4 regions of the Clostridium aromativorans genome follow, and region 3 is predicted to be linked to each of the others. Evidence: riboswitches for the same ligand, from Rfam matches in the RefSeq annotation. Region 3 holds a riboswitch; each other region holds the start of a gene.
The links. A riboswitch is a leader RNA that binds a small molecule or an ion and turns the genes downstream of it on or off. The one in region 3 is predicted to bind S-adenosylmethionine.
Positions count from the first base shown of each region.

Region 1: another riboswitch for S-adenosylmethionine. It lies ahead of LN736_RS08400 (YezD family protein); the one in region 3 lies ahead of LN736_RS05305 (pyridoxal phosphate-dependent aminotransferase).
Region 2: another riboswitch for S-adenosylmethionine. It lies ahead of LN736_RS14055 (M20 family metallopeptidase); the one in region 3 lies ahead of LN736_RS05305 (pyridoxal phosphate-dependent aminotransferase).
Region 4: another riboswitch for S-adenosylmethionine. It lies ahead of LN736_RS11020 (hypothetical protein); the one in region 3 lies ahead of LN736_RS05305 (pyridoxal phosphate-dependent aminotransferase).

Region 1 covers NZ_JAJJPB010000008.1:62,671-69,022, reverse strand. Annotated here, with positions in the region: gene sufB (Fe-S cluster assembly protein SufB) at 1-690, opposite strand, end outside; gene sufC (Fe-S cluster assembly ATPase SufC) at 720-1,466, opposite strand; gene LN736_RS08400 (YezD family protein) at 1,688-1,849, opposite strand; SAM riboswitch class I at 1,972-2,083, opposite strand; gene LN736_RS08395 (DUF4317 domain-containing protein) at 2,201-3,382, opposite strand; gene LN736_RS08390 (HesB-like protein) at 3,562-3,894, shown strand; gene LN736_RS08385 (FxLYD domain-containing protein) at 3,917-5,242, shown strand; gene LN736_RS08380 (S1C family serine protease) at 5,229-6,352, shown strand, end outside.
Region 2 covers NZ_JAJJPB010000021.1:32,547-38,898, forward strand. Annotated here, with positions in the region: gene LN736_RS14050 (gamma-glutamyltransferase family protein) at 1-162, shown strand, start outside; gene LN736_RS14055 (M20 family metallopeptidase) at 272-1,471, opposite strand; SAM riboswitch class I at 1,541-1,654, opposite strand; SAM riboswitch class I at 1,800-1,901, shown strand; gene LN736_RS14060 (methionine ABC transporter ATP-binding protein) at 2,026-3,102, shown strand; gene LN736_RS14065 (methionine ABC transporter permease) at 3,142-3,822, shown strand; gene LN736_RS14070 (MetQ/NlpA family ABC transporter substrate-binding protein) at 3,848-4,678, shown strand; gene LN736_RS14075 (trans-sulfuration enzyme family protein) at 4,806-5,984, shown strand; gene LN736_RS14080 (glycyl radical protein) at 6,199-6,352, shown strand, end outside.
Region 3 covers NZ_JAJJPB010000004.1:39,883-46,234, forward strand. Annotated here, with positions in the region: gene LN736_RS05285 (pyridoxal phosphate-dependent aminotransferase) at 1-704, opposite strand, end outside; gene LN736_RS05290 (flavodoxin family protein) at 895-1,593, shown strand; gene LN736_RS05295 (DUF1648 domain-containing protein) at 1,705-2,841, opposite strand; gene LN736_RS05300 (GntR family transcriptional regulator) at 2,858-3,244, opposite strand; gene LN736_RS05305 (pyridoxal phosphate-dependent aminotransferase) at 3,460-4,632, opposite strand; SAM riboswitch class I at 4,731-4,834, opposite strand; gene LN736_RS05310 (DegV family protein) at 4,887-5,756, opposite strand; gene LN736_RS05315 (AEC family transporter) at 5,822-6,352, opposite strand, start outside.
Region 4 covers NZ_JAJJPB010000013.1:41,406-47,757, forward strand. Annotated here, with positions in the region: gene glpT (glycerol-3-phosphate transporter) at 1-1,168, shown strand, start outside; SAM riboswitch class I at 1,265-1,368, shown strand; gene LN736_RS11020 (hypothetical protein) at 1,593-2,024, shown strand; gene LN736_RS11025 (DNA topoisomerase III) at 2,284-4,470, shown strand; gene LN736_RS11030 (iron-containing alcohol dehydrogenase) at 4,566-5,741, shown strand.

The DNA of each region.
Region 1 (6,352 bases), on a different contig from region 3:
ATAGTGAATTTTTGCTCCTTTTTCAACTACTATAAGGGTGTGTTCAAATTGTCCTGCACCAGGGGCATTTAATCTAAAATAAGATTGTATTGGTATATCAACTTGAACTCCCTCAGGAACATATACAAATGAGCCGCCAGACCAAACTGCTCCATGAAGTGCTGCAAATTTATGATCTGTTGGAGGCACAAGCCTCATAAAAAGAGGTCTTATCAGATCTTCGTAATCCCTTATAGCCGTTTCCATATCCATATATAAAACGCCCTGCTTTTTCAGCTCCTCGCTTACATTGTGATAGACTATCTCCGAATCATATTGTGCACCCACACCTGCCAGGGATTCGTGCTCCGCTTTAGGTATTCCAAGTAAATCAAAAGTTCTTTTTATATCTTTGGGCACATCCTTCCAATCATGTTTCATGTTGGTATCAGGCCTTACATAGGTAACTATGTTATTCATATCCAGATCCGAAAGATCAGGTCCCCAGGACGGCATAGGCATCTTATTGTAAATATCTAAGGATTTAAGTCTAAACTCCCTCATCCATTCAGGATCATTTTTTTCATCTGATATTTCTTCTATTATCTTTTTTGTAAGACCCGAGCCAGTTTTATAACTGGATTTGTCTTCATTTTTTATATCATAAATATTTCTTCTTATATCTTCTATATGAGTTTTTTCTTTTTCCAATAAAAACACCTCTCTTTTAAAACATCCTGTTAAGCCAATGCCTTAAACCTGTCATATCCGTTTTTCTCTATTTCCTCAGCTAAAGATGCATCACCAGTTTTAACTATTCTTCCATCTACAAGTATATGAACGTAATCCGGTTTCAAATATTCTAATATACTATCGTGATGTGTAATTATAAGTATGGAGTTATCCTCTGTTCGGAGTTTGCTCACCCCTTCCGATACTACTCTAACTGCATCTACATCAAGTCCAGAATCCGTTTCGTCCAGCATAGCAAGCTTGGGCTCAAGTACCGCCATCTGGAGTATTTCATTTTTCTTTTTTTCTCCACCTGAAAATCCCACGTTTAAATATCTTTTAGCATAACTTTCATCTATTTTTAAAAGCTTTAGCTTTTCTTTTAAAGCTTTTCTAAATGCCAATATTCCACCTCTCTTACCTGTAACAGCAGCCTTAGCATTGCGTAAAAAATTTTCAACAGTTATTCCCTGTATCTCCTGCGGATACTGAAAAGACATGAATATTCCCTTTCTTGCCCTTTCATCCACCTTTAAATCATTTATTTTTTCCCCATCAAATACTATATCTCCTGATGATATTACATATTTAGGATGACCCATTATAGTATTTACAAGAGTAGATTTCCCTGCCCCATTGGGACCCATTATGGCATGTATTTCACCCTTGCCAATTTCTAGATCAAGTCCTTTTAATATTTCATTACCTTCAACTTCCGTTTTCAGCTTATTTATTTCCAGTAACTTTTTTCCCATTATACCTCTCCTTTATATCCGAGTATTTAAGTCATATTTAATTCCAAAAATCAATCCCATTATAAATGGGCATCAGGATAAAATATCCGACTTAAATACTCAACATTGTATCTGATTACATTTTACTATTTATTTAAAGGATAATCAATAATTAAAATATCATTTTATATTTTTCTCTAAAAGTTTTTATTTTCTGATAATATCTTAAGTTTATTCAATCTCTATTTTAGTCTTATTTTTTCTTTTGTCTCTACCTGAATTACTATTCCATCTTGAATCACCAAAGTTATTGAACCATAATTTATACTCTTCAATGACTGCAATATTTCTTTAATGTACTGTTCTGAGATCTGGTTATTTTTTCGCGCAGTTTTTTCTCCCATTTTCATATTGCCCCCTTTTACATTAATTTATAAATTAATAACTAAAAAATCCCCTTTTATGAAGAAGAGGATTTTTCTATATTATAATAAATATAAAATGTTCAAGTTGAAGTTTTATATTTACCTCATCTTCCAGAACTGTGTTCTGATGGACTTAGCACCTTACATGTACCAATTAATACATGGGTTGCTGAAACTTCATCGGGCCATTCCCTAAGTTTCTCTTGATAAGGGTTAATATTAAATTATTGACTTTAATTATACCTTATAACATTCTTACGGTCAAATTAATTTTTAATCAAATTAAGAAGTTTAACATTAAAATTTTATCCTTAAAAGAATTGTTTTCAATTAGATATAATCTTCCATTTTCTCAGTCTCCAAATTAAGCCCGTCTATAACCATATCTTCTTTAAGTTCTATCAATAAACATTTTTTCCCTCTCTTGTCTATTACCTGCTTTACACTACCCAGATCTTGAGGCCTTATAATTATACTTGTATTTTCATTTTCAATCTTTACAGATTTACTTTTAAAATCAGGGATTACATTTCTGGCTTTAAATTCATGATCTCCACCACATACCTCTTGAAAGGCGCTTTTGACAGACTGTATATGTTTAAGGCCGCTTTCTTTTAAAACCCTGGTAACTTCATTTACATCCAGTACTGCCTCCTCTTCCCTATCTCCTCCATCAAGTTTTTCATTTATTCTTTCATATACATCCTTCATGATATCCGGCTTTATTCTGCCTCCTGTCACTGTACCCAGTATACTTTTAAAACTTTCTTTTTCTTCTACAGCCGTGGGTTTTACAGTACACTCAAGGACTTTTTCTACAAAAGTGCCGTTAACCTGCTTCGTTTTAGAAGAATAATATATTATCTTGTTCACATCTACATATTCACATGTAAAACTTGGAAACATGAATCCGTCTAGAGGAGAATTTAAATTCACGATCATATCCAGTGCAGAATTGGGCTTGAATTTCATCTCGGTATAATCAAATTTCAATACCTTTTTGGGAATTTCCACCTTGTTTACACTGCACAATATAAACTCCACAGCTTGAACATAATCTTCTACATCACTTTCATCTCCATTCTTATTTTTTCTGCTGTTATAATACTCTGCTTTTATAAAATTTATCACTACATCCGTATCATAGGTATAATTTTTAGATATTTTATCCACTATCTTATCTCCAAATTCAGCCGCACTCTTCCCGGAATTCAAAGCACCATACAATATCTGCTGTGTGCTTTCACCAACCTCATGGCCTTCTTTCCCATCCGTTTCCTTAAAATCCAATTCAAATATTTTGGAATCCAGAGAACCTGTAAGCACCTTTTTGAAATTATTCAGGTAAAGCTCCCTCTTCTCTATTTCCATCATTTCAAAATGCTCTAGTTCCCTGGTTATTATTTCTCCATTATCTTTTTTTAAATATACGCTGTAAACTTCCTTAATAGGAAGCATATAACTTCCCAACTTAAACTCTTTTCTTATATTCGCCAAATCTTTTTTGTTCATTTTTACATCTCCGCTCTAAAAATAAGTTCTAATCCCATTCTATACATACTTATTTTAACAAAATATAATAATATTTGCTATGAATAAATTACTATAGTACAATTATAAAATTTTTGGTACAATACATATAAGTATATCTGTACAATTATAAAAATTTGATCATTAAGCGAGGATTTTATATGAATTTTATAAAAATAAGTAATACAGCTTACAATGAATTTAAAAAATTTTTGACTGAGAATAATATTACCTATTCTACAATAAGAATTTATTTAGATGGTATGTCCTGTCACGGTCCTCATTTCAACATGAGTGCCGATAAAAAAAACGACAATGATTTGACTCAGCAAATAAAGGATATAAATTTTATAGTAGACAAAAACTTATTCATGCAGTTTAGTGGTTTTATATTCCTATGTGGAAGCGAAAACGGACTCGGAAGTTTTTCTATAGAACCCGTATTTAAACCTAACCTTCCAGACTGTGAAAACTGCAATGGATGTAAAAATTAATAAATTTAAGGAGAATACTAGAATGTTTTGTTATAAATGTGGAGCCAAGGTTTCTAATCAAGCTCTATTTTGTGAAAAATGCGGAACCAGGTTAAATAAAAACCTGGAAATAGAAAATTTAAATGAAAGTACAATTAAAATTCATAATATCAGACAAGCCTTAAAACATAATATAAAAGAGGATCAGTTAAACGCCCTAGCTTTAGATAAATCAAAAGACAATACAACAAATTTTAGTTTAAATAAGAAAGTTGGAGATAATACCTGTTGTAAAATTCCATTTTATAAAAATATAAATATAGCAATGCCCCTTTTGTCAGCAGTACTTGCCGTGAGTTTAACCTGCACTTATTATTTATATGAAGCCTCTGTTTCTAAAAATGTTGAAAAAAATAGAACTACTGCCGAAAATATAGCTCTTCAGGGAAATATATCTAGTGCGTATTCAATAATAGACAAGGCCCTGAGTTTACGTCCAAATAATGAAACCCTAAAAGCAGATAAAATATTTTTGCAGGATGGCAAATCTGTAAACTTACATATAAGTGCCGTAGATAGTTATATAAAGGATAAAAATTACAATGGGGCTTTAAATGAATTAGACGAAGCTGTTAATTTAATATCGGATAAAACCGGAGCTTTTTATTCCCTGTTAAATAAAAACATAGAAAATAAGAAAATGGGCATAACTGTATTACAAATAAAAAATGAAATGAATAATAAAAGCAGCATAGAGGATTTAGCTGGACTGCTAAACAAAATATCCAATTACAATGTGAAAGAGGCCAGTGAAACTGCTTCAGAACTTAGAAAAAGAATAAGCGCTGTGGCTTACAACACTGCGAATGAATATTTGAAAAACAATGATTTCACCTCTGCCCTTCAAACTATAGACAAAGGTATCGTTTATAATCCAAATGATAAAAAGCTCAACAATTTTAAACAGGTCATAATATCCGAGAAAAATTCTTTTGAAACAGCTGAACAGACTAGAATTCAGAACGCCATGGCTTCAGCTGCCCTGGAGAACAAAAACAATAAAACCAATGCAGTAGAGGTAGTTTCTACTTCTACTAATATAAATAAATACGGAGATTTCGTAATTAAAGGAACTATCAAAAACATAGCTACAAAGCCCATCAGCTCTATACAAATATACTATACCATATATAATTCCAGTAATGCCGAACTTGGAAACGATTCTACCTATGTATATCCCAATTACTTATCTATAAATGACACAGGTCAATTTGAAAATACAGAATATGGGATGTCAAAAGGCCATCACATTAAAATCACAAAAATAACCTGGATATTGCCGCAGGAGGATAGTTATGAAAATAAATAAAATTTTTATAGTTTCTCTTCTTACCACAATAACCTTCTTAGTAATTGGCATTACAGCATGTTTTGCTATACATAAAAATATAAGTCTTAAATCCTCCAGAGGTTCATCTAAATTGGGAAATGTGTCTGAAGTACTCGGCACACCCAAATCCAAGGATTTAAAGACAATAATACATGAAAATCAAAAATTAGTGGTATCTTTAGAAGTAAAGAATAGCAGTGGAAATATAACTGGCTCTGGTTTTTTATATGATACAAAAGGAGATATAGTAACTAATGCACATGTGGTAAAAGACGGCTCCGCCATAATTGTAAAGATGGCCGATACCGCAACATATAAAGGTAAGCTTATAGGTAAAAGTGAGCTTACAGATATAGCTTTAGTCAGGGTGGATAACTTAAAAGGAAAAAGTCCGATGAAAATTTCAAAAAACAAAAAGGCTGATATAGGAGATGAGATAATAGCCCTTGGAAGCCCTCTTGGTCTTCAGAATACAGCTACTACAGGTATAATAAGCGGTTTGAATAGAAATTTCAACCTAGAAAATTACCAGTATAAAAATGTCTACCAAATTTCTGCCCCTGTATCTCCAGGCAACAGCGGAGGCCCTCTTTTGGATAGAAGCACAGGACAAGTTATAGGTATAAACTCTGCAAAAGTAGACGATGAATCCATAGGTTTCAGCATACCAATAACTCAAGTTATTCCCATGATAGACAACTGGGCAGCTAATCCCAATACCTATAAATTTTCATCCCAAAATACTGCTTCAACTGGAGATTCAAAGCTTTCCACAGAGGATGCCGCTTATTTAGTTTCATATTTCTACAACAGTTTAAATTCCAATGACTATGTAACTGCCTATTCTTTACTTGGAGCAAACTGGCAGCAAAGTACTACCTATGAAGACTTTAGAAAAGGCTACCTTCAAACTTTATCTGTAAAAATAGACAATATGATCTGTCATGGGACAGAAAATGGAAACATAGAAGTTTCCGCTGTAATTCAGGCTGTTGAAGGAAATACATCAAATTCGAAAGTCAGTAAATACAATGTGGTGTATACCATAGGATATGAAAATAATAATCTTAAGATCCTGAGCGGCAAAAG
Region 2 (6,352 bases), on a different contig from region 3:
TCTTCAAATTTGGCAGAGAATTTGTATGAAAGAGGCCATGATGTAGATTATGAAATTGATACAAGTGTATTTGGCAGGGGACAGATAATATGGAAAAATGAAAATGGAGTTCTATTCGGTGGTACAGATTGGAGAAGTGATGGTACTGTATATTCCTGGTAGGTAATTTTATCCGACCGCTACCATTGCTAAAACTATCAACTCCTTAAAGTTGTAGATAAGTGCCGGCAACCATCGGATAAAGGTTCAGGTGGATACCTGTAAATATTTTTTAGGAATGCTGCCTGCTGAATTCTTCCTTAATTGCATTGAGTTTGTTTTTATCAGTAAGCAGAGTGAGGCCTGTCAGTGCTAGAGCTTTGGCTCCAATTATAAGAGCATTATCTCCTTGTTTTGATATAGCGGCTTCACGGAATTCTGGAGTATGGCCTACTAATTTGTCATCTCCTATTTTTATATGGGGATGTATAGTTGGAACCACATGGCTCACGTTACCTGCGTCTGTAGAACCAAGCCCTTCTGGAATTTTATTTTTTATATGAACTCCCAGTGATTCTAGATTTTCTGCAAACACATCATCAAATTTGTCGTTTATGAGAAAATTATCTATCTTATTCTGGAAAAAACTTATGTTAACCTTAGTTCCTGTGCTCAAAGATGCTCCTCTGGCAATATTTTTAACTTTTTCTGTAACCTGATCGCAGGTATTTCTTTCAGAGGCACGTATGAAAAATTTTGCTCTGGCATAATCCGGAACTATGTTTGGGGCATATCCGCCATCGGTTATTATACCGTGTATTCTCACATCACTGGTTACATGTTGTCTTAGGGCATTTATTCCATTAAATAATTGGATTACTCCATCAAGGGCGTTTATTCCTTTTTCAGGACAAGCTGCTGCATGAGCGGCTTTTCCTATAAATTCAAATTGAATTGGGTCATTGGCCAGAGATTTAACCGTTCTATAGTTCTCATTTCCAGGATGAATCATCATACAGGCGTCTACATCCTTAAATAAATTATGTTTTACAAAGCTCGCTTTTGCACTGCCATTTTCTCCTCCTTCTTCAGCAGGAGTACCAAATACAACAATTTCCCCGCCAGTTTCATCTATAAGCTTTGACAGGGAAATAGCTGCAGCTGTACTTGCCGTGCCTATGATGTTGTGGCCGCAGGCATGTCCTAAATTGGGAAGAGCATCATATTCTGCCAAAAATCCGATAACTGTACTGGAATTTTTATTTGATTTTTTCCTGGCTATAAAAGAAGTAGGATGGCCTGCTGCTGCTTTTTCTATAGAAAATCCTTCCTTTTTCAAGGTATCTATAAGTAATTTGGAAGAAAAAAATTCCTCATTTCCTATCTCAGGATGACTGTGTATTTGGTGGCTTATATTTATATAAGCATTTTTGCTATTTTCGATTCCATTTATTATGTCCTGTTGAAAATCCTTGATATATTTTATGTTCATAATAAAAACCTCCTCTTTTTTGCATAAAAAAAATCTTCTTTGAAACAAAGAAGAGATATTTAAATTCTCTTCTTATCTTTCAAGCCTATAAAAATAAACTTGCTGGAATTGGCACAGTATCTTTTAAAAAGATCTGCTGCCGAGGTTTCAAAGGGCCATTCCCTCCACCTCTCTGGATAAGAATTTTGCATATTAAACTGACTACTAAATATAATAGAGCTTTTAAGTAATTTTGTCAACAAAAATGATTATTAGAAATTACATATTGACATAATAAAAATAAGTTGTATAATTTAGCTTATAAAGTAATTTGAAAAAATTGAATATATCCTTATCAAGAGAAACTGAGGGACTGGCCCTTTGAAGTTTCAGCAACCACATTTGTGTGATGGTGCTAAATCCAGCAGAACGTTGTTCTGAAAGATGAGGAAAGGTATAAAAACCCTTCCGCGGGTTTTTTTTAATGCCGTGTATCCCCTTCTTTTAGGAAGGGGATTTTTTATGAATAAAATTACTGTAAAATTGCAATAGATGATTTTAGAGGAGGGAAAAGTATGATATGGCTAAAAAATATCAACAAGACTTATACAGGTAAAACTAATACAGTGGAAGCCTTAAAAAATGTCAATCTTCACATTAAAGCTGGTGAGATCTTTGGAATCATAGGGTACAGTGGAGCGGGAAAAAGCACTTTAATTCGCTGTATAAATTTATTGGAAAAGCCGACTTCCGGAGAAGTAATCGTAAATGGAAAGAATCTAACTCGTTTATCTCCAAGAGAATTGAGAAAGAGCAGAGAAAAAATTGGAATGATATTTCAAAATTTTAATCTCATGAAAAATAGAACGGTATTTGAGAATGTGGCCTATCCTTTAAAGAGAAAGGGCTTTAGCAAAAATGAGATAGAGAAAAAAGTACTGGATCTTTTAAGACTGGTGGAACTAAATGACAAAATAAAAGTGTATCCTTCACAGCTGAGCGGCGGGCAAAAACAGAGAGTTGGAATTGCCAGGGCACTGGCCAATGATCCTGAAGTGCTTTTATGTGACGAGGCCACATCGGCTCTGGATCCACAGACAACTCAGTCAATTTTAAAACTTTTAAAAGGTATTAATGAAAATTTGAAATTGACTATAGTAGTAATAACTCATCAAATGGAGGTAGTAAAGGAAATATGTCAGAGAGTGGCAGTAATAGATTCTGGTGAAATAGTTGAACAGGGGAATATAATAGATATATTTACAAATCCAAAAGCTCCTATAACCAAAAAATTTATATCTTCACTATTTCATTATGAGAAAATATATGATTTTCTTGAAAAGGGAAGTTCGATGGGTGAACTTAAACAGGTAACTGAAGGAGAAAGTATTGTTAAAATATCCTTTACAGGGCAAAAAACAGGTCAGGCATTTATCTCGAAAATTTCTCGAAAATTTAAAATAGATGCCAGTATACTATTTGGGAATGTAGAAATTATTCAAAATGTACCTATAGGAAATTTGATAGTGAAGTTAAATGGAACGGATGAGAGTATAGATAATTCAATAGCATACCTTGAAGAAAATAGCATACATGTGGAATACGTAGGTATTAAAAATGATAGTGATAAATTAAAAGTTGGAAGTAATTGAATCTAAAATATGAATTTTTAAATTTTTGAAGGTGATAAAATGAATGAATTTTTAGCAAAAATAGCACCAAATTTGGTGAATTTATATCCTGAAATGCTAAAAGCCATATTTGAAACTTTTTATATGGTGGCTGTTTCAGGAATTATATCTACAGTAGCTGGAACAATAATGGGAATTACCCTGGTTGTTACACAAGAAGGAGGTATACTTGAAAATAGAATTGTTAACAGTATACTTGGCAAAATAATAAATATTTTCAGATCTATACCATTTATTATCCTTCTTGCAGCTATAATCCCACTTACAAGACTTTTAGTAGGTACTACCATAGGTACAAGAGGAGCCCTGGTGCCTCTTATATTCGGCTGTACTCCATTTATTGCCAGGCAAATTGAATCCGCGCTGCTTGAAATAGATAAGGGAGTAATTGAAGCGGCGCAATCAATGGGTTCAGGTCCCTTTGGAATAATTTTCAGAGTAATGCTTCTTGAAGGACTGCCGGGAATCATTCATTCTCTTACAATAACAATTATAAGTCTTATTGGATTATCTGCTATGGCAGGTACTGTAGGAGGAGGGGGTCTTGGCGATTTCGCCATACGCTATGGATATCAATATTTCCAGACAGATGTTATGGTAGCTACTATAATTGTGCTCTTGATTATTGTAAATGTCATTCAATTTGTAGGAGATATTTTATCAAAAATAACAACACATTAATTTAAAGATTAGGGAGGTCTTAGTAATGAAAAAAATTTTAGTGTTATTTTTAACACTCGTATTATCTTTAGGGGTTTTGGCAGGCTGTGGTTCTAGTAACAGTACTGGACAAACTTCTAGCAGTAAAAAGCAGGTGGTTAAGATAGGCATAACCGGTGATGATCATAAGATTTGGGACAAAGTTAAAGAAAATCTGGCAAAGGAAAATATTGATCTGCAGATTGTGAGTTTTTCAGATTACGTACGTCCTAATATGGCACTTTCCGATGGTGAAATTGACTTGAATTCATTTCAACACTATGCTTATCTCAATAAATTTAAAGCACAGCACAATCTGAAAATCAGTGCTATAGGTGAGACTGTACTCGCACCGCTTGGAGTATACTCACATAAAATAAAATCCATTAAAGACATTAAAGAAGGTGCAAAAATAGCTATTCCAAATGATCCTACAAATGAGGGCAGAGGATTGAACCTGCTTCAAAGTGCAGGCTTGATAAAATTGAAAGAGGGAGTGGGACTTCTACCAAAACTTCAAGATGTAACTGGAAATCCAAAGAATATTCAATTTGTAGAACTTGTTGCTACCCAAATTCCCAGATCACTTGAAGATGTAGATGCAGCTATAATAAACAGTGGTGTGGCTATAGATGCCAAACTTAATCCAGTTAAGGATTCAATTTATCTAGAGGATGTATCAAATAAAAATGCAAAGCCGTATATAAATGTAATTGCAGCTAGAGATAAAGATAAAAACAATGCCACTTATAAAAAGGTGGTTAAAGCCTATCAGACTGACGAGATAAAACAGCTTATAAAAGACACATATAAAGGATCAGAAATTCCTGTTTTTTAAGTCTGATTAAAATGAAGAGAATATTATTTTATAAAGATATTTACTTGTGTAGAGGATTTAGATAAAATAGATGTTATATAAGTTGTAAGTATAAGAATAATATTAGCAGTATTTGGAGGAGTTTATTATGAATAGAAGTTTTGCTACAAAGCTCATTCACCGTGGAGAACAAAATCCGGAATCCATTTCTAAATCCAAGACTTTGCCTATTTCTATGACTTCTGTATTTGCTTTTGATGATGTGGAAACACTGGATGAAGTCTATGAGGGAAAGGCCAAAGGGTATGTGTATTCCAGAAATGGAAATCCAGTTCATGATGCATTGAAGGAAATAATGTTCAGTATCGATGAAGGAGAGGATGCGCAGGTTTTTTCATCTGGCATGGCAGCTGTTTCCATGTCTATTTTATCTCTGGTAAAGGCAGGAGATCATATAATTGCAGATAATGTACTATACGGTGGAACTTATCAATTTCTTAAGAATGAATTGAGTAAATTCAATATAGATGTTACTTTTGTGAATACTATAAATGATTCCATAGAGAAATATTTCAGACCTAATACAAAATTGGTGTATGTGGAAACTATATCGAATCCGCTTATGGAGGTTGCTGACTTGAGGACAATATCAAATATTGCTCATGTTCATAAAGCCAAATTGATTGTGGACAACACTTTTGCCACTCCTATAGTATGCCAACCAATAAAACTTGGAGCAGATATAGTGGTGTATAGCGCTACAAAATATTTGTGTGGCCACAGTGATGTAACTGGTGGAATTGTGGTTTCAGATAAATATCTTACTCAAAATATAAGAAATATATCTGCACTCTATGGACCTATGATGAGTCCTTTTGATGCATGGCTTCTTATAAGAAGTCTTAGGACTCTGGAAATTAGAATGATTAAGCATTCCCAAAATGCTATGCAATTGGGAGATTTCTTGGAGAAGCACAGTAAAGTGAAAAAAGTTCATTATCCTGGATTGAAATCTTCACCTTCCAACAAAATGGCCAGTAAAAATTTCATCAATGGTTTGTATGGAGGAATGTTGAGCATTGATGTTGTAAATGGTGAAAGGGGAGCTTATGAACTTATAAGGGCACTCGACACTGTGAAATTTGTACCTAGCCTAGCAGGTGTGGCTACATCTGTATCATATCCCGTAAAGACTTCACATAGGGCACTAAATGATGATGAACTGCGTAAAGCAGGTATATCCAAGGGCCTAATACGTATTTCTACAGGTCTTGAAGATGTAGATGATTTGATCTCTGAATTTGACAAGGCTTTAAATAAAATATGAAAACTTGGTAAAATAATTTTTATGAGACTGTTGCACAGATAGTGTAACAGTTTCTCTTTGTTTCTGTAATTTTTATCGTTAAATTAAAGTGTCAGCTTTTAAATAAAAATTGTGTTTATATTTACAAGATCATTGACATGAATATTGTATACAATATATAATATACATATATTATATAGAAATAATTATATGAATTTATTATGGAGGTGTGATGATGAGTGTTACGGATAGAATTGAAGAGCTTAGGCAGGGTTATTTAAACTCAAAGCCATCTATTTGTTATGAAAGAGCAAAAATTTGGACTGAATCTCATGAGAGTACAGAGGGGGAACCATTGTCTATTAGAAGAGCAAAAGCTTTCTTAAAAG
Region 3 (6,352 bases):
CTGTAGTAATTCAATATATAGGGTACTTCCACTCCGTCATATACTATTTCCCTATAGGGTTCGTCGGAAATCAAATATATACTGGTATTAAACTTCTGCTGTTTTCTATTCAAGACTTCTGCCATGCCCTTAATGAGCTCTTCCGAATATACAACCCCCGTCGGGTTATTTGGTGAATTTATTATTACAGCTTTAGTCCTGGAATTCACTTTGTCCTCAAGTTCATTTAAATCGGGCTCAAAAGTTTCACTGTCCGAGGGTATAATGACAAGCCTTCCATCAAAATTTTTTACATAGTTTTCATATTCTCCAAAGAACGGCGAAAATACAATAACTTCATCTCCAGGATTTAAAAGAGTTTTCAAAATAATATTTAATCCGCCTGCAGCCCCGCAGGTCATTACTAAATTGTTTTTAGTGAGTTTCACATTATATTTTTTGTTGATATTTTCAGCAATTTTGGCCCTTACATCTTCATAACCGGAGTTGTTCATATATCCATGGACTAAATTAGGAGGCTCTTCCCTCAATATTTCATATACAGCCTCTCTTATAGATTCAGGCGGTTTTACATTGGGATTGCCCAGACTGAAATCAAATACATTTTCTTCTCCATAAATTGAAGAGAGCTTTTTTCCCTCCTCAAACATAGCCCTTATTATGGAGCTTTTAGATACATATTCCTTCATTTTATCAGATATCACCTATTTTACCCCCTACCTCAATAATTTTAAATTATATTTGATTAATTATATAAAATATTCTAACACAACCATTGCCAATTCACAATTCACAATACACAATTTACAATTATGCTTGCAATTAAACTGTAATATTGGTAAACTCACTTTATAGTTTTTGAGATCAATCAATATATAAAACAAGGAGAATCTTATGAAAATTGCAGTGATATACGGTACAGAACATCGAGGAAGTACTTATAGTATTTGCCAGCTATTTTTAGAAAGACTACAACCGGAGACAAGTGAAATTACAGAATTTTTTCTGCCAAAAGATATGCCAAATTTTTGCCGCGGATGCAGTTCATGTTTTACTATAGGTGAAAAAGCATGTCCTCATTATAATCAAGTCAATCCAATAAGAGAGGCAATTGAAAAAGCAGATTTAATTATTTTTACAAGTCCCGTATATGTATTTCACGTGAGCGGGCAGATGAAGACATTACTGGATCATTTCGGCTTTCAGTGGATGGTACACCGTCCTAATAAGACAATGTTCTCCAAAATGGCCTTAGTTATTTCAACGGCTGCCGGCGGCGGAATGAAATCTACAATTAAAGATATTGTGGACAGCTTGACCTTCTGGGGAACAGGTAAGATATTTACCTACGGCAGGGCAGTTGCCGCCGTAGACTGGGAGGGTGTAAGTGAAAAGAAAAAAGTAAAAATTCATGGGGATGTAAAAAAATTATCCGATAAAATCCTGCACAGATGCGGTAAGGTAAAACCCAGCCTAAAAGTAAAGGCCCTCTTTTACGCTATGCGCTTTGTCCAGAAAAAATTTACCTTCAATGCTGTTGATAAAAAATATTGGGAAGAACAGGGATGGCTAGAACATAACCGTCCCTGGTAGTTTTATTCAATGAACAGTGCACAATGCACAACTGACAGCACAAAATGCACGATGGGCAATTGACAGCGCACAATACACAACTGACAATTCATGATGCACAATTGGCGGTTTTTAATTTTGGGCAAAGATTGAAAAGCCTATAACCGCTATTATAAATACAATCAGACCTATATATATGGCCATTCCTGCAGGTCTCCCTGCATTTATTGTCCAGCCTATGCCAAACCTCTTTTCCACAAAGAGGAATGGATCATCAGGGTTGTAATATATGGTGTTCGCCAGCTTCCAAAAATTATCATCATCTTTATCCGTAAATTCAGATTCGATTTTCCCAGAGTCCTGTTTTCCTATTTCTATATTGCTTCCTCCCTGTCCTATCTTTATAGACAGCACCACGCTGATCAAAGTTATAAATATGACAAAGACTATGGTGAAAATGAGCACAAACAGGTGTGAAATTTCAATTATATCAAATATTTGAATGGTTCCAACAGTCAAAATCAAATTCACCGCTACCGCAGAAAACACCGCGTATATGGACCATATTCTCCTGAATCTCCTGTTTTTTTTCACGGAAATTTCAGGGTTTGAAACATTTGTCTGCTGTTTTGACCAGCCTATGATCTTATACACTATGAAAAGCATGAGAGTCACTGCCATTTCAGTAAAAGGCATTTCCCAGATCAAAAATATGGATTTTGTCTGATAACCGTTGATATTTCCTGAAAGATCCCAGTGAGTGGGCACCCTATTGGGCAAAGGTGCATAATTTGCATATCCCAAAATTATATTTATCAAAATTATTGATACGGGAATCAGAAAAAACCATGGCGATACCAGAGTTTTTCCCTTGTCCCTGGAGTAACCTACATCCACTGCCACAGCCTGCTTTTTTCCCTCAAACCAGGAATTCTTCAATTTAAGAGCTTTAACAGCCCTGTTGGATATCATATATACCAGAAAATCTATAAAGACGAAGGCAAAAACAGTAAACAAAATCACAGCTGCACTCAGGAATTTGTAATTTAGAAAACTAAACAGCAGCATAAATGGAATCCCTATTATCAGATTATTTTTTATAAACTGCCTTTTTATATCTTTGATTTCAGCACTGTCCATTTTATCTCCAGGTATTCTTACTCCAAATACAATTTCCTTTCTGGTAAAATTCGGTGTCAGCATGTTGATGACAAGTATCAATAAAAATATAAAGCACAAATATATACATAAAAATAAATTTTCCTTCATTAACATTCACCTGCCTTTATTTATTTTGCAAATCGTATTTTTGATATATACCGGAACATAATTTCAATATATCTTCCAATTTATCATCCCTCAAATAGGCTTCTGCCAGCAGATAGGTCAATTCCCTCACCAGCTTTTCATTAAATTCCTCACTATTTTTAGGATAGTTTTGATTTATAACAGCTCCTGTTCTTCTGTCTATATTCAAGTATCCATCAGATTTCAATATATTATAAGCTTTATTCACGGTGTGCAAATTTATCCCTATATCCTCCGCCATCTGTCTCACAGAAGGCAGGCTTTCCCCCGGCTTCAGATCTCCAGCTGCTATTCCCTCTATAATACTCCTTTTAAGCTGTTCATAGATGGGCATTTCAGATTCAAAATCAATTTTAATTATCATAACTACCCTCCTATTCTATTTGTTATATATAATATATAACAAATAGAATAAAATTGCAACATTTATTCAATTGACAATTGACAATGAACAATTGACAGTGCACAGTGCACAATTCACAGTCGACAAAAAAACAGAGTTCAAAGCATAAATATCAGATGATGAGGTTTGATATTTAAGCCTTGAACTCTGTTTATTACTCACGGGGATAACCTGGACTACTCTTTATAAAATCTGGCTTTTTCCCTCAGGGTTTTCAGCTTTTCAATGGACTTTAAAAGTGTGTCATCCTTCTTTGCAAAATGAAGCCTTATCAGATAATTCACATCTTCTTTAAAGAAGCTTGACCCAGGAACCGCCCCTATTCCAACTTCTTTTGCCAGCCACTCACAAAATTTCAAATCATTTTTTACATTAAATTCCGAAACATCTATGAGCACATAATAAGCTCCCTGGGGCTTCACATATTTAAGTCCTGCCTCGCTCAATCCCTGGAGAAACAAATCTCTCTTTTTCGTATATAAATTCTTCAGCCAGTCATAGTACTCCATAGGCAGTTTAAGCCCGGCCACAACTGCTTCCTGAAGCGGTGCCGCCGCCCCCACCGTAAGAAAATCATGTACTTTTCGCACATTTTCTATTACCCTCTCGTCACCTATAACATAGCCTATTCTCCACCCGGTTATGGAATAAGTCTTGGAAAAGGAGCTGCAGCTCAAGGTTCTGTCAAACATTCCCGGAAGTGAAGCAAAATAGACATGTTTATGGGGATCCATTACAATATGCTCGTACACTTCATCCGTTATTACGAAAGAATCATATTTTTCTGCTAGACGGGCTATGAATTTCAATTCCTCAAGTGTAAACACCTTTCCTGAAGGATTTGACGGGTTACAGAGTATAAGGGCCTTCGGCCTTTGCTTAAAGGCATTTTCAAGTTCAGTCTTGTTGAAAGAAAAATCAGGCGAATAAAGAGAAACATATATTGGCTCAGCTCCGCTCAATATGGCATCTGCAGCATAATTTTCATAAAAAGGCGAGAATACTATTACCTTATCTCCCGGATCACAGACAGTCATGACAGAAGCCATCATAGCCTCAGTACTGCCGCAGGTAATTACAATCTGGGTATCCGGATCTATGTCAAGTCCCATGAATCTGGACTGTTTTTCTGCAAGAGCTTCTCTCAAATTCTGTGCGCCCCAGGTAATGGCATACTGATGAGGTCCCTTGACTGCTGCTATTTTAAGTGCTTCCTCTATCTCCTTAGGAGGATCAAAATCAGGAAAACCCTGAGACAAATTAATTGCTCCATATTTGTTCGATATTCTCGTCATTCTTCTTATAACAGAATCGGTAAAATTAATTAATTTTCTGCTCAATTCAGGCACTACAGCCACATCCTTTCAAATTATCAATACATCAAATAACATCTGAGAATAAAGTAAAAGTCTGGGGATATACCTCAGACTTAAAATCGCAAAATATATTCTCATCTTTCAGCTTCCGCTGCAGGACTTAGCACCAATATACAACGACGTACTGGTTGCCGGGTTTCAAAGGGCCTGTTCCCTCCACCTCTCTTGATAAGTTCAAGATTTATATTAAATTATGCTATTAATTATAATCATTTAGATATGTCCTGTCAATATACCTGATTTTCCCCATTTCGTTCTACATAGCATACACCGACAGTTCCCGGTCCTGAATACACACCTACTATAGGGCTTATCTGACCTATCATGTATATATTTTCCACGTTGGGAAGTCCAGAAATCCTGTTATAAATATTTTCGGCTTCTTCTCTGGCATTGCCGTGAACTACATATACGTCGCAGGGGCATTTAGCTAAAAAATCATTACCTATGTCTATCATTTTACTTAAAGATCTCTTCCTTCCCCTCACCTTATGACGGGTAAAACATATGCCCTGATCATCGTCAAAGTACACTATTGGCTTTATATCCAAAATCTCACCTATTGTACCCGACAGTCTCCCTATACGCCCTCCTTTTCTGGCATACTCCAGAGTGCCGAATACGAAAAAAAAGTGCATACTCTTCTTTATCCCAGGTATGCAGTTTACAATTTCACTAAAACTTCTGCCCTGATCCAAAAGCCTTCCACACTCTTTTAAAACTATACCCTCTCCCAGGGAAGTGGATTTGGAATCATAAACATACGATGACAGTTTATTATGTTTTTTGCTTACCATTTTCAAAGCATTATATGTACCTGAAAGTCCGCTGGAAATCGTAACAGCTACCACATGAGTATAGTTTTCCCTTTCCAGCCTGTCAAAAACACTTTCCATATCGTCTATTGAAGGTAGAGAAGATTTTGGAATTTCATATTTCATGCTGTCATATACTTCTTTTGGAGTGATCTCAACTTTATCTATATATTCCCTATCCTTATATATAATCCTAAAAGGCAATATTTCTATGCTGTACTTTTTTATGGTTTCATCATCTATGTCACAAGCAGAATCTGTCAAAAGTGCAATTTTTTCCATAAGGTTTCTCCTCCTACTCATACTTACCATAAATTATATCATACCGAGGGAAAATTATTCAAATTCTACAAAAGAGACAGACTTTTAAGCAGATATATGCCTATAAATATAGTAAACATTGAGAAAAAAGTGGTCAAGATCACAACATCTCCCGTGAGCTTGTAATCAGAATTCATTTCCTCAGCCATTACATAACAGGAAATAGCAGAAGGTGAAGAAAACAATATAAATATGGCACCTAGATCATATTTTCTAAATCCCATTAAAAACGCCAATGTGACAACTATACAGGGAACTACTATGAGCCTCCCCACAGAAGCTGTTATGGAGTATTTCAAATTTTCCTTTACACTCTTAAATTCCAGCTGGGCACCTAGTGTTATAAGGGCCAGAGGAGTACCAAGGGAAGCAACATCGGAAACAGCCCTTTCCATAAACAAAGGCAGTTTTATGGAAAACAGCTGAAAGACTATGCCCAGAAACGATGCTATGATAAGCGGGTTTTTCACTATTCCCACAAGAGTATACTTTATTTTACTTCCTATACCGCTTTTGTCACCTCTTTCGTCAAAAGCCGCAAGTACCAGCACCGCAAA
Region 4 (6,352 bases), on a different contig from region 3:
ACAAGAGGGATTTACAAAGACTGAGTTGGGATTTGTGGCTTCAGCTCTTGGGCTTGCCTATGGAATAAGCAAATTTGTAATGGGAAATGTTTCAGACAGAGCAAATCCCAGATATTTTCTAGCTTTAGGACTTATAACCTCAGGAGTTGTAAATCTCTTTTTCCCTATTACGTCCAGTATAACCTTGATGTTTATATTGATGTTATTAAATGGATGGTTTCAGGGAATGGGATGGCCTCCCTGCGGAAGGACTATGACCCATTGGTTCTCAGATAGAGAACGTGGAGTGAAAATGTCCATTTGGAACACTGCACACAATGTAGGAGGAGGTACTATAGCAGTTATAGCTATGGTAGGAGTTTCTATTTTCGGAAATTGGAAGGGCGTCTTTTACCTGCCTGCAATTATTGCAATAGTTGGGGGAATATTATTTATTATATTTGCCAGGGACATGCCTCAGTCCGTTGGCCTTCCACCTATAGAAGAGTATAAAAATGATTACCCTGATGTAAATGTAGATGACAGGGAGAGACAGATGACAGGTAAGGAGATACTGTTTAAATATGTTCTGAATAATAAATTTCTCTGGTACATTGCCATAGCAAATATATTTGTATACCTTGTAAGGTATGGAGTTATAAATTGGGTTCCCACTTATTTGAAGGAAGTGAGAAATTTTGATACTAGAAGCTCTTCCATTGCCTTTGCGCTTTTTGAATATGCGGCCATACCTGGAACAATAATAGTGGGCTGGATAAGTGATAAAGTATTTCATGGGAGACGTGCACCTATAGGAATAATATGCATGATAGGTGTAACTATAGCAGTATTTGTATATTGGAAGAGTAGTAACCCAATAGCAATTAACTGTGCTTTGGCATCTATTGGAGCGCTTATATATGGTCCTGTTATGCTTATAGGAGTAAGTGCACTGGATTTGGTACCTAAAAACGCATCGGGAACTGCGGCTGGATTTACAGGTTTATTTGGATATATGGGAGGCGAGGTCCTGGCTGAGGTAGCTATGGGAAGTATAGTGGATAAATTCAGCTGGAATGGAGGATTTATTCTTCTTATGGTATCCTGCATTTTGTCTATAATATTCTTGAGCTTTACCTGGAATGTGCATGACAGGTCAACAGATGATAAACAAACGGCAGCTTCCTAGGTGACATTATTACAAATTAATAACACAAAAATAAAAATTAGTATTGACAAAATACTTTGATAATTGTAATATATAATTGTAATAATTAAATATTGATTCTTATCAAGAGAGGTGGAGGGACTGGCCCTATGATACCCGGCAACCTGAATTTATATTATTCAATGGTGCCAATTCCAGCAGGTTAACCTGAGAGATGAGAAATGAAAGGATATAACTTCCTGTGGTTTCTCCATAGGAAGTTTTTTGACTCTATGAGTAAATTTAATATTTTAGTTGACTAACTAGAAAACTAGAGGTTAAGTTGAACTTATCCGTAAGGATTGAATTCTGCGAATAAGTAAGATTTAATCTTTTTTTAATAGCATAAAGATAAAATCAATATTATAAATATTGCGGCAAATATTAGTGGGAAAGGGGTATGAAAATGAGTGCAATATTAAATGATGCGATGAAATATATAGATCAGTCCCAGAAGGCATATTTTATAACATTGGATAAAACTGATAAAAAATATATTATAAATATAGCTGAATTTATAAATGATTGTACAGATATATATTTTATTGTAGATAAGGATATCGGGAATGTTGAAAATGATTCTATAGTCAATGTTTACTTTCAAAGTAAAATTGAGAAGTATAAGATGTTTAAGAGAATATGTGTTTCTGGAAAATTGACTAAAATAATATATTCTACTGAAATTTATAGAGTATTCAAGGCCTTAGGCGGTAAAAATAAGGGGAAATATATTCGAAATGGAAACTTAAAGAACTATACTGTGTATAAATTGAAAGTAAAATATATGAATTTGTGTGATTATGTCAAATCATCGGAAAAACTGAGAAAAATAATCTAGAACTAAAAATTTCTTATATCTTGTGTTTTAAAAAAAGCAGTGATAAGAGTCAAATTTTGTATGCAATTGTTGAAGTGAAAAAATACTATCCGTTTATAGATGGGTAGTATTTTTTTATTAGTAGTAACGGACGGGTTGCAGCCTTTTAGCTTGTAAATAACCATTATAAATATTATAATAAAATAGATAGAATAAGGGATAGTTTGGAAATGCTATCTCTAATTTTTTGAAGTTTAATCTATGATGAAAGGAAATAAGTATGAGCAAAATATTGGTATTGGCTGAAAAGCCTTCTGTAGGAAGGGATTTGGCTAGGGTACTTAGGTGTAATAGAAAAAACTCGGGCTATCTGGAGGGAGACAGATATGTAGTGACCTGGGCACTCGGGCATTTGGTAACATTGGCGGATCCGGAAGTCTACAGTGAAAAATATAAGAATTGGAACCTGGAAGACCTGCCGATGCTTCCAGAAAAATTAAAGCTGGTAGTTATAAAGCAAAGCGGAAAACAGTTTAATATAGTTAAGGCTCAGATGAATAGAAAGGATATAGGGGAAATAGTAATTGCCACGGATTCTGGAAGGGAAGGAGAACTGGTAGCCAGGTGGATAATAGAAAAGGCCAGAATAAAAAAACCTCTTAAAAGGTTATGGATATCCTCACAGACGGATAAATCCATAATAAATGGATTTAAAAATTTAAAACCTTCTTCTAAATATGATAATCTGTATAGAGCTGCACAGTGCAGGGCAGAAGCGGACTGGGTGGTAGGACTTAACATAACCCGGGCCCTCACTTGCAAATATAATGCACAGCTTACTGCAGGGAGAGTACAGTCTGCAACTCTGGCCATGATAGTTAACAGAGAAAAAGAAATAAATGATTTTAAACCTAAGGATTATTATGAAATCACTGCTAAATCCGATAAGTTTAAATTGAAATGGGTTGATAGAAAAAGCGGCAGGGCAAATATCTTTAATAAAGACAAGGCAGATGGCATTGTAAAGAAAATCAATGGTAAGATTTGTACTGTAGTTGATGTAGTGGAAAATGACAAAAGAAAATTTTCACCGGCCCTGTATGATCTAACTGAACTTCAGAGAGATGCCAACAGGATATTCAACTATTCAGCTAAAGAGACACTTTCAATAATGCAGAGACTTTATGAAAACTATAAGATATTGACTTATCCAAGAACTGATTCCAGGTATATTTCTACAGATGTGTTTGAAACTATACCTGAAAGATTGAAAGCTATTTCATTGGGAAGTTATAAAAAATTTGCAGATCGGATAATGAGTAAAAAAATAAATGCCCATAAAGGGTTTGTGGATAATGGCAAAATTGGAGATCACCATGCCATAATTCCCACGGAAGAAAGAGTGCAGCTGTCTAGATTGAGTACTGAAGAAATGAATATATACGATCTGGTTGTAAAAAGATTTTTAGCAGTTATGCTTCCTCCTTATGAGTATGTTCAAACTTCTGTAAAAGCAGATATTGCTGGAGAATTGTTTACAGCCGTGGGGAATGTAGTAAAATCCAAAGGGTGGAAAATGGTATATGAGAGGGGAGCCGGAATGGAGGCAGAAGGTGAAAAAGACAGCCAGTTGCTTCCAAAAGTAAAAAAGGGTGATATCGTAAATATAAGGGCTGTGGAATTGAACAAACTTCAAACCAAACCGCCTGCCAGGTTTAATGAGGCCACTCTTTTATCGGCCATGGAAAATCCCCAAAAATATGTGAAATTGGACAGTGAAAGTGCCAAAACTCTTGGAGAAACTGGAGGTATAGGAACTGTGGCCACTAGGGCAGACATAATAGAGAAACTATTTAATATGTTTTATGTGGAAAAAAGAGGTAGGGAAATTGTTCCGACATCCAAGGGAAAACAGCTTGTGGATTTAGTTCCAGAAGGACTTAAATCACCTCTTATGACAGCTAAATGGGAAAAAGAACTTGAAGATATAAGTACAGGTAATGAAAAACCAGATATATTTTCAAAGAAGATGAGAAAGTATGCAGTGAGATTGGTGGAAGATGTAAAGAAAAGTAAAGATAAATTTGTGTATGACAATGTTACAGGCAAGAAATGCCCTCACTGCGGCAAATACATGCTTCAGGTAAAGGGAAAGAGTGGAATGATGTATATCTGTCAGGATAGAGAGTGCGGCTATAGGGAAAATATAAGCAGATTTACCAATGTAAGATGCCCTGAATGTCATAAAAAACTTGAACTCAGAGGAGAAGGCCAGGGGAAAATATATGTATGTCCTAATTGTAGTTTTAGAGAAAAAGCTGACTTATTTAATAAAAGATTTAAAGAATCTGAGAATAAATTAAATAGAAAAGATGTTTCAAAATATATGAAGAAAATAAAAAAAGAAAACGAGAAACCTATAAACTCATCATTAGCGGAGGCGCTTTCTAAATTAAAATTAAAATAAGCTGCTGCTTTTAAGTTTATATCTATAATTATTTAGAAGTAAGTGTTAAAATGTTAATGGATGTATTTAGAAAAATTTGACGAGGAGGATGTTGTATGGAGAATTTTATTTTTAAGAATGCTACAGAAATTATTTTCGGCAGAAATACTGAAAGATTTGTTGGAAGCAAAGTAAAAGAGTATTCTAAATCTAAAAAAATTCTTTTTTGCTATGGCGGAGGGAGTATAAAAAGATCTGGACTCTATGACAGAGTAGTAAAATCCTTGAAGAAAAATGGAATTGAATTTATAGAACTTCCGGGGATAAAACCTAATCCTAGATTGGGGCCCGTTAAAGAGGGTATAAAAATCTGCAGGGAAAATGATATAAAATTTATATTGTCAGTAGGTGGAGGAAGTGCCGCAGACACTGCCAAGGCAATTGGAGTAGGAGTACCATATGATGGAGATGTATGGGATTTCTACTGCGGGAAAGCCCAGGTAAAGGAATCACTGCCTGTAGGTGTTGTAATAACACTGCCTGCTACAGGAACTGAAGCCAGCAATAGTTCTGTAATAATGAATGAAGATGGATGGTATAAAAAAGGATTGAATACGGTGCTTATAAGGCCTGTATTTTCAATCATGAATCCAGAGCTTACGTTTACACTTCCAGCATATCAGACTGCCTGTGGTGCTGCTGACATTATGGCACATATAATGGAAAGATACTTTACAAATGTGAAACATGTGGATCTTACCGATAGACTTTGTGAAGCTGCTCTCAGAACTGTTATAAATAATGCACCTATAGTTTTGAAGGAACCAGAAAATTATGATGCCAGGGCAGAGATAATGTGGAGCGGTACTATAGCTCACAATGATATATTGAGTACAGGAAGAATTGGAGATTGGGCATCTCATAAAATTGAACATGAACTGAGTGGGGAAACTGATATCGCCCATGGGGCAGGACTTGCAATTGTTTTTCCTGGATGGATGAAATATGTCTATAAACATGATATGAACAGGTTTGTACAATTTGCAGTGAGAGTCTGGGATGTGGATCTTTCCTATAATTCTCCTGGAGATATCGCACTGGAAGGTATAAGAAGACTTACTGCATTCTTTAAATCCATGGGTCTTCCTACGAGTTTGAAAGAGGGAAATATACCTGAGGATAAAATAGAAGAAATGGCAAGTAAATGTACGGATAATGGTGCAAATACAGTAGGCCAATTTGTAAAAATAGGGAAAGAGGATATAATAAAAATACTTAATCTGTGTAAGTAGCATGATGGTATCATGAAAATTGATCCATTAAGATGCAGCGGCAAAATTAGGTTATATTTTATGAGAACACAGTTTGGAGATATATCAAAAATATTTTTGGTATATCTCTTTTTAAGTTATGTTATAAAAATACAGTTGAAGGTAATTTATGTGTTTGTTTAAAATATATTCAAATTATTTGGTATTTTTTTATTATGAAATTGCATTTATAAGATAAGAATGTAATAAATATTTCAATATAATTATTCTTAGAATAAATTTTATTATAGAAGTTTAACTTAAAATTTTTTTCATATAAGATAAGTTTGACTTATTCATTTTAAATATAGGGTAAAATTATTGAAATGGATATTTAAAAGTTCAATTTATGATAAAAATTAAATAGATAAGATATTTCTTAATTTTATAAATATTTTTATAAATATTTATTCTATATATAATAATCCATAAAAAAATATATATGCAATAATAAATTTTTGTGAGGTTTAATGATTCTTAGTATATTGACATAATAGATTCTGTAAATTTGAATAGAATTTATGAATAAATCCAAAAATATCATTTCATTAAACGTATACATAATTAAATGATTATAAATACAATACGAAAAA